Regions from separate parts of the Paenibacillus sp. Leaf72 genome, predicted to be linked through region 2. Evidence: a T-box and tRNA genes for the amino acid it is inferred to sense, from the RefSeq annotation. Region 2 holds a T-box; the other holds one or more tRNA genes.

Region 1 (6,545 bases), on a different contig from region 2:
AAATGGAACACTGAGGAATGGGGAGAAATTAAAGCAGATTTTGGGAGAAAATAACGTTATACATAGAGAGGGGACTACGCGGTGTTTCAGCAGTTGAACAATGATTGGGCAGCTAAGCTGCAATTTGAATTTGAACAGCCCTACTTCAAGAAATTAGAAGTTTTCTTGACGGAGCAATACAGCACCAAAACCGTTTATCCGAAGCAGGAGGATGTGTTTAATGCGCTTAATTACACGTCTTATGAAGGAACGCGGGTCGTTATTTTAGGACAGGATCCTTATCATGGAGAAGGCCAGGCGCATGGCCTGAGCTTCTCCGTGCAGCCAGGAGTTGCGGTGCCAAGGTCGCTGGGCAACATATATAAGGAGCTTCATGCAGACTTGGGCTGCCCGATTCCATCCCATGGCTCGCTGCGAGCTTGGGCAGAGCAGGGGGTGCTGCTGCTAAATACGGTGCTGACAGTGGAAGCGGCCGCAGCCAACTCGCATAAGAAGAAGGGCTGGGAAACCTTCACTGACCGTATCATCACTGCGCTTAATGAACGCGAGCGTCCGGTCGTATTCATTTTATGGGGAAATCCCGCCCAGAAGAAGCTGGAGCTCATTGACACGGACAAGCATAAAATCATTACGTCCGTACATCCTAGTCCATTGTCTGCCCGTGGCGGATTTTTCGGCAGCAAGCCGTTCTCGCAAGCAAATGGTTATCTGAACGAGCTGGGAGAGCGAGAAATCGATTGGAGTATACCGGCATTATAATTTTTCAAGCTGTATAACCGCATTCATTCACAAACCAAAAGCCGCTGAACTTGCGTAATGGCTTACGCGTAGTTCAGCGGCTTTTTAAAATGGTTTTAGCTGAAGCTCTTCAGCTTCAATTATTAGGAAGCGACAGACGTATTGCTGCCCGCAGGAGCAGCAGCGGAGCTGCCTGAAACGGCATTAGCGGCTGTTGGAAGAACGGGCTTGAATTTAGCATCTACATAAGTTGTAACCTGTACTTCTGTAATCACTTGGGGATACATTTGATCGGGTTTAGGCTCCGTGCGCTCTAACTTAATAGTGGCTTGGTCGCCATCAAACGTGATGCCGGAAATTTGAATGCCATAGCCTGGATGAGGCACCGTTGCTGTTACCGTCACTTTATTGACTTCAGCATTGACTGGCGTAACGGTCAATCTTGCATCTGTGAAAGGGTTATCCGTTGGCTCATTTCCCGTAGCAGGTGCTTCATTTTCCTTCATTTCCTTCATAAATGCAATTCCATCATGCAGCCATGCCGCAGCATCACTGCGTTTAATGGAAGCCGTTGGGTAAAAATTTTGCTTTGCGTCAAGCGTTGCGATTTTGCTGAGGAGCAGCTTTTGGATATTGCCCATAAAATCTGGATTTACATCGGCCTCATCATTAAGCATCACATACATTTCAATCATGGCATAAGTCACTTTATTGTCAATCGCTTTGAACAAATGCTGCGCGAATTGCTCGCGAGTCATCACGTCATTTGCTTTCACATCTTTAGCTACACCAAGATCGTAGAAATGGGCGATGATGAAAGCTTGGGAGTACCATTTGTCATCTTTAATATTCGTATAATAGTCGGCTGCCAGCGGCTGCTTAATGAAACGAATATGATCGAAGTTAAGCTCAAGTCCTTTGACAATCATGGAGATTCCTTCTGCATAAGTCAGTTTGCCCTGCGGGCGGAAATTGCCGTCTTTGTCCCCGGAAATAATGCCTTGCTGCTGGAGCGCTTCAATTTTTTTGGCATTCGGGTCATTTTTGACATCGTTGAAGGCCCAGGCACTTTGTCCGATTGTCAGCATCATCATGGTCAAGATAAGGGTTAACAGTAGTGGTTTTTTCTTCATTTCCAGTCACCTCTTTATTTTTTTCGCTTTCTTATATCATCCCAGACGTTGCTATTTCTTTTATTGTTGCAAAACGAAGCGAAATCGATTCATTTGTTCGCTTATAGGCTAATTAGCAAGCGTACTATTTTCTTTACAACATGAAAAAACGGGAAGGATTGACCTTCCCGCTCCACACTTGCCTATCCTATACTTTAATATCTAGTAGGCTGCCGACATTTGGATTTACACTGAGCTCCATCATTTTGATAAGTCCTTGTGCCTGCACTTGCATTTGGTCTTGGCCAATATCCAGCATGCGAACCGATACAGCCGTGCCGAGTGATGCTTGACTAAGTGACGTTGATAATGCTGCTATATCCATTATTCACCACCTCCACCTTTATTATCGGCAAGCATGGCGGAGGGATGAATACAATTAGGCAAAAAAAATAACCCGCATCGCTGCGGGTCACAACCATATATGTCGAAAAGAGAGTAAAGTCAGTATGCGCCTCGCACCTTAAATAGAAATGAAACGAAGCTGATTTTTAGCTTAATGCTTTTTTCTATGATATAAATAGCCATTCACGCACGCATCTTTAAGCAAAAAAAAGAACCCGCCGGAAGGCGAGTCGTCAAGGATTAACTATATAAATAGTGGGGGGTCATGTGATTAGTATAGGCAGCCAACCTTAAAATAAAATGAATGCCAACTGATAACAACATTAAATTTATATTTCAAGGCCATCTGATCATTTTTTTTGAAAATAGGCAAAAAAGTAGCCCGCTATTCAAGCGGGCCCAAAAATATATTAAAAGGGAGTATGTTGCTAGTATGGATTAACCATCTGAAACTGCACTGAAACGAAGCTGAAAATAAAATAAAAAAAGCTCCCATTGTGTCCGGGAAGCCTTGGCGTTTCCTTATTCTTTTTTCTCCTCTTTGACAATGACTTCATCTGGCGCATCGAACGGTACGCGATCTTCTTCATAATACATGGGTGAATCACCTCCTGCTTAAAGTCAGTATGCACCTGTTTAGTTATCTGGGAATGAACGTAATGTAAACGGAAAATTAAAAAAAGAAGCAGCGGCACCCGTCCATCGAGGCAAATACCCATTTTGCCTGAAAGCCCAACCCTTTTTGGCTTTTGACCATATGATGCTGTGTACCTTAAAAAAAGGAGATGAGCAACGAAATGGGATATGAAGTAGGAAATGTAGGAGTAGGTCCAGGATACGGTGGCTGCGGAAATAAAGTAGGCGGTGCTTTCACAAGCCCAGGCGCTATTCTTGTACTGTTCATTCTATTGGTTATCATCATTTGCTCCTGTATGTGGTAATAGAAGCGGCTTAGTTCCATCCTGACCTAATCAGTATTTCCTTAACCATGCGTTCTAAGTTAAAAATAGAGAAGAAGCATCCCCTTGCCATGTTATGGCAGGGGGATGTTTTTTTGCCTAATTTCATAATCTCCATGACAAATGCTTTGAAGAAAGGGTATGATTTAAAGATGGGTTGAAAAAGGCATGAGTTAAATGAAGGTCATGTACTAAAACATAGAATGGAGACGGAAGTAATGGCAAAGAAACCAAAGCGCCCGACAAGGGATGAGTTTGAATTGGAGGAGCTCGGAGAGCGCCTGGTTGAAGCGTATCAAGAGGGTATTGAGCTGCTTTTTGAGGTGTGGAACTGGGAAGAACCCGTTGCGGGGCTAATTGTAAAAATGGATTCCCGGACGAGGCTGGTGCACGTAGCGAAAGGTGAAGAAATTACTAAAATTCCGTTCATGGATATTATGAAGGTGAACAATAACGCAAGCTAGCCGAAGCGGCAGATGCTCCTTGTTTTTGACGAATAAAGTCTAGTTTTGTTGGGAAATGTCATTAAAATGCTAGAAAAGAAGTATCGAAAGTGCTAGCAAATATTCCTCCTCACCACTTAGAATGGACTCTACTGGTAGATTTAGGGTTTCAAAAATGTGGAGGAGGTTTCTGTTATGAAAAAAAAGCACGGTGTAGTCAAATTTGGAATCGTTTGTCTTGCGATGTTCGTTTTGTACCCGGCGGTGCAGGCGTTTGCAGCTTGGAACGATGTGCGTACAAGCTATGCGACGTATACAGGCTCAGGATATTCGGGCGGTGCAGTACTGCTTGATCCGATTAATCCGAATATGGAAATTACGGCCTTAAATCCGACTGATATGAATTACAATGGGGTCAAAGCGGCGCTTGCGGGCGCTTACTTGGAGGTTACGGGGCCTAAGGGCAAAACGGTCGTCTATGTCACCGATTTATACCCGGAAGGCGCTCCGGGAGCGCTTGACTTGTCGCCAAACGCTTTTGCTAAAATTGGGGAAATGTCGGCAGGCACAATCAATATTTCATGGAAAGTCGTGAAAGCGCCGATAACCGGAAATTTTTCGTACCGGGTGAAGGAAGGCAGCAGCCAGTGGTGGGCGGCGATTCAAGTGCGCAATCATTTTTATCCGGTCATGAAAATGGAATATAAGAAGGCTGGCGCGTGGATCAATCTGGAGAAAATGGACTATAACCATTTCTTGGGCACGAACATGGGGACAAGCCCGCTGCAGGTTCGGATAACCGATATTCGCGGGAAAGCGGTTCTGGATACGATTCCCGCACTTCCAGCAAACGGTACATCAGGCGCTTATATAGTTCCGGGAAATGTTCAATTCCCGAGCTGAAATGGAGCATAGGCTGAAAACAAAAAGCTTCATTCTCCGGTTGATTGGAGGACGAAGCTTTTTTTGAAGCTCAAAAAAAATAATAGCAAAATGGTTGACTTTTCCGCTCAAGCTTGGTATATTAATAAACGTCGCTAATATACGATCTGTTAGCTCAGCTGGGAGAGCACTATCTTGACAGGGTAGGGGTCAGTGGTTCGAGCCCACTACAGATCATACAAAGAAAAAGCCTGAGAAGCCGCATTATATATGGTTTCTTGGGTTTTTTCAATTTTTTGCTTACTGTCAGTGAAAAGCGATCTGTGGACATTCTGGGGACGGATTCTTTGCTAATTGATTTTATAAGACTATTCAGGATCAATCTTGTGTACTTTTTCTAGAAAATTTATCGAATTTATTCGCTGTGCGTTGTCTAAATTTTTTGGTGATATGCATGTAAGTGTCAGCTGAGGTCGATAACCTGGCATGCCCTAGTCTACGCTGAATCGCAATGAGAAGGGAATCAAAGTTAGCTGCATCATCTTCGCCATCTTCTAACATTAGAGTACCTGAACTGTGTCGTAGCCCGTGAAATTTAATAAATCGACTCGTAATCTCCAAGTGTTTTCTCCTCTCTTTTCGATGCTACCTTTTGGCATTTCATTCCCCTAAACAGAACGCATGTTCTTTTTTTGTCTATAAGAAACCGCCTCGCAGCGGTGGAAGCGCAAGATCATAGAGTGTTATGCATTTTTTTTGCTATTTATTTTGCTTCTTCTTACTTTCCCAAAAAAGAACTGTTAGAAATTCTTTTGCTTTAAGTTTGTCTTCCTTACTTATTGGCGCGCCATCAAATAGCACTTCACCATCAGCTTCTAACAACCTTTTTAAATCAAAAATGTCGTTTTCTGTTGCCCAAGAAGGGGCTTGAATTTGTTCCTCGCGTCCTAAAAGGTAATCCGTAGAAGTCCCGAGAATTTCCGCTAGGGTGTCTAAATCTTTGCTAGTAGGCGTTACTCTGTCATTTTCGATGTGCCCGAAATTGGAATTGCCCATCCCTAACTTATCCGCAATTTGTTTTTGTGTAAGATTGAGGGATTTTCTTAGAACTTTAATACGGCTTCCTAGTGACATAATAACTTTACATCCTTCCGAAATAAATTGTATTAAAAATACTGTTGACTGTATTTGAAATACAATGCATGATGATCACAACGAATAAACAAGGTGGTGACAAATTGAAAAGAGTCGAACTCAAAAAAGCTAGGGTTGATGAGGGGTTGACTCAAGAAGCACTGGCTTCTGAGTTATCAGTACATGTTGATCATATCCGAAGCTTAGAATACGGTCGTGTAAATCCAAGTGTTAAACTAATGAATAGAATTTGCGACCGACTAAAAGGCGAGCCGAGAGTCTTATTTCCTGATCTATAAAACAGTATTATTAATACGACAAATTCATAATACTGTATTTAAAATAGGATGTAAAGGTGTGCTTATTTTTTTGCCTATAAAATGTATTTAAAATACGATTTAGGGGGCTGTAAGCTGGGTATTTCAATTGAGTTATCCATAAGAACAATCATTTCGGAAGAAGTGGCGGCAGCTGAACGGAGAATCCGAGAAAGTCTTAGTATGAAAGCGGCTGAAACATTGACGTTAAGAGAGGATGATTGGAAGCGGGAACAAGAAGATAACTACAAACCATAGTAATCATAAGAGGAGGAACATTCATTATGTCAGATAGCAATGAAAAAGCCACCGTTGCAGCGGCGGCAGATGATTTAAGTGTTGATACTCGAAATACTTGGTCTTCTAGGTAGTAATGGGACGAATGTAAGAGAGAGGAGAAAAGCATGTATGAGTGAAACGAAAAAAGAATCAGTTTCAAAATTGGAGACTGATATAAATATTGTAACTGACATCATTTTTTAGATCCTTGTAGGAGACGTAACGGATGGAGTTACGGATTTGGTGAATGATGCATTTCTGAATCTCGGTGTTCGG
Region 2 (6,545 bases):
GCAAGGCGATCGACCGCCGCTATATGGCGTTTGTTCAAGGACGGCTGCGTCCGCCTGCGGGAACCGTTGACGCTCCGATTGGCAAGGACCGCCATCATCGCTCCAGACGGCGTGTGACCCAGGGCGGCGATGCCGCTGTTACCCATTATGAAACGGCCGAGATGTATGCTGGAGCGACGCTGGTCCGTTTGCAGCTGGAGACGGGACGTACGCATCAAATACGCGTCCATATGAGCCACTTGGGCCATCCCCTGATTGGGGATTCGCTTTATGGCGGCTCTGTGCAGCTGCTGAAGACGCAGGCGCTGCATGGCGAACGCCTTATTTTTGCCCACCCGTGGACAGATTCGCCTGTGGAAGTTGCGGCGCCAGAGCCCGCTTGGCTTCCCGAATTGCGAGCTAAATTATAGCCTCTGCAAAAGATAGTCATGCTCTCCCCCCTTTGCCCATATAGATAATTAGTGAGAGTAGCATTTTTAGCCCAAGCATTGTCTAAGAGACTGCGACGAAATGGGTCAGTATAGGGAGGGAGGACTTGAGCGTGACGGATCAAACGAAAGGCTTGCGCTTTGACGTGTATGAACGCGTGCATCTGTCGGATGAAGTTGCCGATATCGATGAACTGGAAGAAATTGAGCTTGTGCCTCGCATTCAGGTTGTTGAGCAGGGGGACCATGCGGTTTTGAAAGGCCAGCTGCTACTAAGCGGGGTATATCGCAGTACGAACGAAGCCGCTCCGCTTCAGGCATTGGAGCATTTCATTCCCGTCGAAATTACGATGCCGATGAACCGGATTTCACGGCTGGACGATGTGACGGTGGAAATTGATAATTTTGACGTGGATTTGCTTTCCTCGCGAACGCTTAACATTACCGGTGTGTTGTCGCTGCGCGGCATTCTTGTGGAGCCGCAGCAGGAAGTGGAGGAAGCGTGGCGCGAGGAGCCATTCACCGTCGTCCATGATCGCGTAGATACGAGCCAGGCTTCGTACGATGAGGAGCTTCAGCGTAGCGGCGGCGAACCATTTGCTGCTGACGAGGCGCAGGTGGCGGACCAGGCCGCTTATGGGCTGCAAGCTGAACCCTATTTTGCTGGACAGGAAGGACAATTGCCTTTCAGGGGGGAGCAGGAACAGAATCAAGGTTATAATGAGGCACAAGAGTATAATGAGGCACAAGGGTATAATGAGGCACAAGAGTATAATGAGGCTCAAGTGTTTATTGGGGCTCAACAGTTCGCTGAGTCTGAATCCGAGATTGAGGCTTACAATGCTAGTAATGCATATAATGAGCGGACGTATGAAGCGGCTGATGAAAGCGAGGAAGCAGAAGGGCCGAAGGCTGGCGTTACGATCTCGCCTTCGCCGCGTGACGCAGGCTGGTCAGCAGCAGAGTGGTTTCAGGGGCAGGATCATTCCGGGGCACAGCCGAACTTTAACGCTAATTTCAATCCACCGCCTGCTTTTGCACAGCAGCCAGCCGTAACTGGGCTTGGTCATGGCATTGCGCAGGAAAGGCAGCAGGGAGCTTCTGCCTATCAACAGGCGGAGGACTTTGGCTGGAGCCCAGGGGGACAACCGCAGCAGGCAGAGGAAACTTACATTCCGGCGGGGGCAGAGCAAAGCAGCTACGACACATCCCCGTGGCAGGATAGCGAGCTGGAGCGTTTGAACGAATGGCAGGAGGCGGAGGAAGCTGGTGCGGAGCAGCAAGCGGAGCCGGAGAAGCAGGAGATGCGCATTGCCTTTGGCAGCAAGGCGCCGGAAGCAACTGGAGCTCCTGCATCAGGCGTCGGGCTTGTGACGCTGCTGCAAACGAGCAAGCGCGAGCAATTAGCGCGGCAGGCTGAGCAGGAGGCGGCGGATTATGCGCTTGAGCAGACGAAGGCTCAGCAGCCGGCAGGCGATGAAATCGAGTGGCGCAATTTATTTTTGAAGCAATCCGATGAGCATGAATTCCGTAAAATCCGGGTATGCATCGTGCAGCGCGACGAGACGCTGGAGTCCATTGCAGTGCGCTACAGCTTGAACCCGCGTGAGATTTTGCTGTACAACGGCTTGAATGAGTCGGCGGTATCGGAAGGGCAGCTGCTTTATATTCCGTAGCAGCAGGCTGTTAAATAAAAGGAGCTTTGACCTGTGAAATAACAGTCAAAGCTCTTTTTTATGTGCCCAGCAAGTATAAAAGAGCTTGAATGTGCCTTGTTGTTTGACTTTTTTTCACAAAGAGGGTATTATTAAATAAATATGTCTTAAAGTCAACGAACGACGTTGAAGGGGAAGAGTACGCAGCCAAGCCTTCAGAGAGCGGAGCCGTTAGTGCTGAGAGTTCCGCAGGATTTTACTCGTACAAGTCGCCCTGGAGTTGCTTGAATCAAGCGGATTGTTATTCGTTAATTCAAGCCGGCCACAGCCGTTATCTGTTTGAGTGCCGTGCAGCTGCAAGACGCGCGGAACAAAGGTGGTACCACGGAAGCTAACCTTTCGTCCTTTGCTATAAGGGCGGAAGGTTTTTTTGTATTCAAAATTAAAGTAATGATGCCATTATGCGATATGTGGAGGATGGAGCTTATGTCTGAAAATCAAACGACGCCGGCGATGCCGACGACCTACGACCCGAAAGCTGCTGAACTGAAGTGGTATGACTTCTGGATGGATGGAAAATTTTTTGAAGCGGGCAAGCGCCCGGAAGCCAAGACCTATACGATCGTTATTCCCCCGCCGAATGTAACGGGAATTTTGCACATTGGGCATGCGCTCGATTTCACTTTGCAGGATATTCTCATCCGCTTTAAGCGGATGCAGGGCTTTGATGCTTTGTGGCTGCCAGGAACGGACCACGCAGGCATTGCGACACAGACGAAAGTGGAGCAGAAGCTCCGCGAGCAAGGACAATCCCGCTACGATCTGGGACGCGAGGCTTTTTTGGAGCAGGTCTGGGATTGGAAGGAGCAATATGCGGGAACGATTCGCGGCCAATGGGCAAAAATGGGGCTGTCGCTTGATTATTCGCGCGAACGATTCACGCTTGATGAGGGGCTGTCGAAGGCTGTGCGCGAGGTGTTTGTACAGCTTTACAAGAAGGGCCTCATTTACCGCGGCAAAAAAATCATCAACTGGGATCCGGCTGCTAGAACGGCTTTGTCCGATATTGAGGTTGAGCATAAAGAGCTGAACGGTCATTTGTATCATTTGCAATATCCTTTGAAGGACGGCTCAGGGCATATTACGGTTGCGACAACGCGTCCGGAAACGATGCTGGGCGATAGCGCGGTTGCCGTTCATCCTGAAGATGAGCGATACCAGCACCTCATTGGTCAAATGATCGTATTGCCGGTCATTGGACGCGAGATTCCGATTATTGGCGACGAATACGTTGACAAGGAATTTGGCTCCGGCGCTGTAAAAATTACGCCTGCCCATGATCCGAATGACTTCGAGGTTGGCCTTCGTCATGATTTGCCGCAAATTATCGTTATGGACGAGTCCGGCAAGATGAATGCGGAAGCTGGCCCTTATGCGGGACTGGACCGTTTCGACTGCCGCAAGCAGCTCGTGAAGGATTTGCAGGAGCAGGGCGTGTGCGTTCAAATCGAGGATCACGTGCATCAGGTTGGCCACAGCGAGCGCAGCGGTGCGGTCGTTGAGCCGTATTTGTCCACGCAATGGTTCGTTGAAATGAAGCCGCTCGCGGAGCAGGCGATTAATGCGCAAAAATCCGGCGAAGGCGTAAACTTCGTTCCAGACCGTTTTGAGAAAATTTATTTGCAATGGATTGAAAATGTACATGACTGGTGTATTTCCCGCCAGCTGTGGTGGGGACACCGTATCCCTGCTTGGTATTGCGACGCTTGCGGTGAAATGCATGTTTCCGACGAAGATGTAACGAGCTGTTCTTCTTGTGGCAGCACGGAGCTGCGCCAGGACGAGGATGTTTTGGATACATGGTTCAGCTCGGGTCTATGGCCATTCTCGACGCTTGGCTGGCCAGAGCAAACCGAGGACTTAAAACGCTTCTATCCGACGAATGTTTTGGTGACGGGCTATGACATTATCTTTTTCTGGGTATCTCGAATGATATTTACTGCACTGGAGTTCACAGATCAAAAGCCGTTTAAGGACGTGCTGATTCATGGTCTTGTACGCGATGCGAACGGCAATAAAATGTCCAAGTCGCTTGGCAACGGCGTCGATCCGCTCGAAGTCATTGAACAGTACGGCGCAGATGCGATGCGTTATATGCTATCGACAGGCAGTACACCGGGGCAGGATTTGCGCTTCCGCTTTGAAAAGGTGGAGCAGTCGCGCAACTTTGCCAATAAAATTTGGAATGCGTCGCGCTTTGCACTGATGAATTTGGAAGGCTTCACCGCAAGCGACATTAATATTACCGGCAAGCTGGGTACGGCGGATCGCTGGATTTTGCACCGTCTTAACGAAACCGTTCGCGAAGTAACCCGCTTGATGGACAACTACGAGTTCGGAGAAACGGGCCGCCAGTTGTACAACTTCATTTGGGATGACCTATGCGACTGGTACATCGAGTTTGCGAAGCTTAACCTTTATGGCAGCGATGAAGAAGCGAAACAAGCGACTAAATCGGTACTCGCTTATGTGCTTGATCGCACGCAGCGTCTGATTCATCCGTTTATGCCTTACATCAGTGAGGAAATTTGGCAGCATCTGCCGCATGAAGGCGAGACGATTACACTTGCAGCATGGCCGGAATACGATGCTGCGCTGGAAGCGCCTGAAGCGGTGAAGGAAATGGAGCTGCTGATGGATATTATCCGTTCGGTGCGTAACGTTCGCGCGGAAGTAAACGTGCCGATGAGCAAAAAAATCGAACTGATGATTAAGCCGACGAGCGAGGCCGAGGCGATCATTTTGACCCGCAATGATGAATTTGTCCGCCGGTTCTGCGGAACCTCGAAGCTGGAGGCAGGTCTTGCGTTAGCAGCTCCGGATAAGGCGATGAGCAGTATTGTTACGGGCGCGGAGCTGTACTTCCCGCTAGCAGGGCTGATTGATATTTCGCAGGAAATTGCCCGCCTTGAGAAAGAGCTTGCGACGCTGAACGGCGAAGTAACCCGCATTGAGAAGAAGCTCGGCAATGAGGGCTTTGTAGCGAAGGCGCCTGCGAAGGTCATCGAAGAGGAACGCTCCAAAATGAAGGATTATGCGGACAAACGCGATAAGGTTCAAGCTAGAATCGCGGATTTACGCGGATAGACACCGGGAAGAAAGAAGGCGTTTCTACGATGACGAATCAGCTCTCGGGCCAGCCGGAAAGCGGCGGGCTGCAGTCGTACCAGGAAGCAGTAGATTGGATAAATGGTCTTATTCCTTTCGGGATAAGACCTGGTCTTGAGCGAGTCCTGCTCTTAATGGAGCGGCTGGGTAATCCACATCGCAGACTGAAATTTATCCATGTGGCTGGAACGAACGGCAAAGGCTCTACCTGTGCTTTTTTGACGAGCACGCTTATTAAATGCGGTTATGATGTAGGTACGTTTACATCGCCATACATTACGAAGTTTACGAATCGTTTTCAATATAATAACGCTGATATTGAAGAGCAGACACTGCTTGAACTGTCGAATATGCTAAAGCCTGTCGTTGAGGAAATTGCGGCAACCGAGCAGGGCTCTCCGACGATGTTCGAGGTGTCTACGGCGCTGGCCATCTTGTATTTCGCGAAGGTAACGTATCCCGATTATGTCGTATGGGAAACGGGGCTCGGCGGACGAATGGACGTTACAAATATTGTGACGCCCGTTCTCTCCATCATTACCAATGTCGGGCATGACCATATGGATCGCCTTGGCGATACGCTGGAGAAGGTAGCGGCGGAAAAGGCGGGCATTATTAAGCCTGGCGTTCCTGTCGTGAGTGCGGTTACGCAGCCAGAAGTGATCGAAGTTATTCGGCAAAAGGCGATTGACAGCAAAAGCTCGCTGTATTTGTTAGGCGAGCAGTTCAGCGAGACGGCGCTTTCGGTTCGCGAGGATGAGCAAACGTTCCGTTTCGATGGGCTTTTCCGCCCTATCCATCCGCTCACGATCACGCTGAACGGCGCCCATCAGCGCACGAATGCAGCGGTTGCAGTGATGGCGCTTGAGGTGCTTCGCCAATATGCGGCGCTTATCGTGGAGGATGATGCGCTGGAGGAGGGGCTGCGCCTTGCGGCATGGCCTGGACGTCTGGAAATGGTGTCGCATTCCCCGCGTATTCTCATTGATGGAGCGCATAATCCTGAAGGGGCGGAGACGCTTGCTGCTGCGCTAAAAACAACCTATCGCTATGATCGTTTAATCCTAATGATGGGTATGCTGGATAATAAGAATCATCGTGAGGTTATGAAGCATATACTGCCAATAGTAGATACGCTAATTGTGACCGAGCCTGATTTTCGCAACAAAAAAGATGCGCAGGCGCTGGCTGATCTCATACGTTCTGTGCAGGGGAAAGAGGCTTTTGAGCTGATTGTAGAGCCTGACTGGAAAGCGGCGCTTCAGCAGCTGCAGCATTTGACCGGGGAAACAGA

The links. The T-box of region 2 lies ahead of ASF12_RS22895 (valine--tRNA ligase). A T-box ahead of a tRNA ligase gene usually reads a tRNA of that ligase, here a tRNA-Val.
Region 1: it has a tRNA-Val gene. The T-box ahead of ASF12_RS22895 (valine--tRNA ligase) is inferred to sense a tRNA for this amino acid. The anticodon was not compared.

The regions. Positions count from the first base shown of each region.
Region 1 is NZ_LMLV01000023.1:452,763-459,307, reverse strand. It holds gene rnhA (ribonuclease H) at 1-54, shown strand, start outside; gene ASF12_RS20765 (uracil-DNA glycosylase) at 82-759, shown strand; gene ASF12_RS20760 (S-layer homology domain-containing protein) at 882-1,871, opposite strand; gene ASF12_RS33875 (YjfB family protein) at 2,059-2,235, opposite strand; gene ASF12_RS20755 (YolD-like family protein) at 3,433-3,678, shown strand; gene ASF12_RS20750 (expansin EXLX1 family cellulose-binding protein) at 3,901-4,560, shown strand; tRNA gene ASF12_RS20745 (tRNA-Val) at 4,704-4,776, shown strand; gene ASF12_RS20735 (helix-turn-helix domain-containing protein) at 5,299-5,673, opposite strand; gene ASF12_RS33870 (helix-turn-helix transcriptional regulator) at 5,742-5,972, shown strand; partial or broken gene ASF12_RS20725 (IS256 family transposase) at 6,468-6,545, opposite strand, start outside.
Region 2 is NZ_LMLV01000030.1:373,465-380,009, forward strand. It holds gene ASF12_RS22885 (RluA family pseudouridine synthase) at 1-410, shown strand, start outside; gene ASF12_RS22890 (LysM peptidoglycan-binding domain-containing protein) at 542-2,104, shown strand; T-box leader at 2,261-2,493, shown strand; gene ASF12_RS22895 (valine--tRNA ligase) at 2,570-5,230, shown strand; gene ASF12_RS22900 (bifunctional folylpolyglutamate synthase/dihydrofolate synthase) at 5,260-6,545, shown strand, end outside.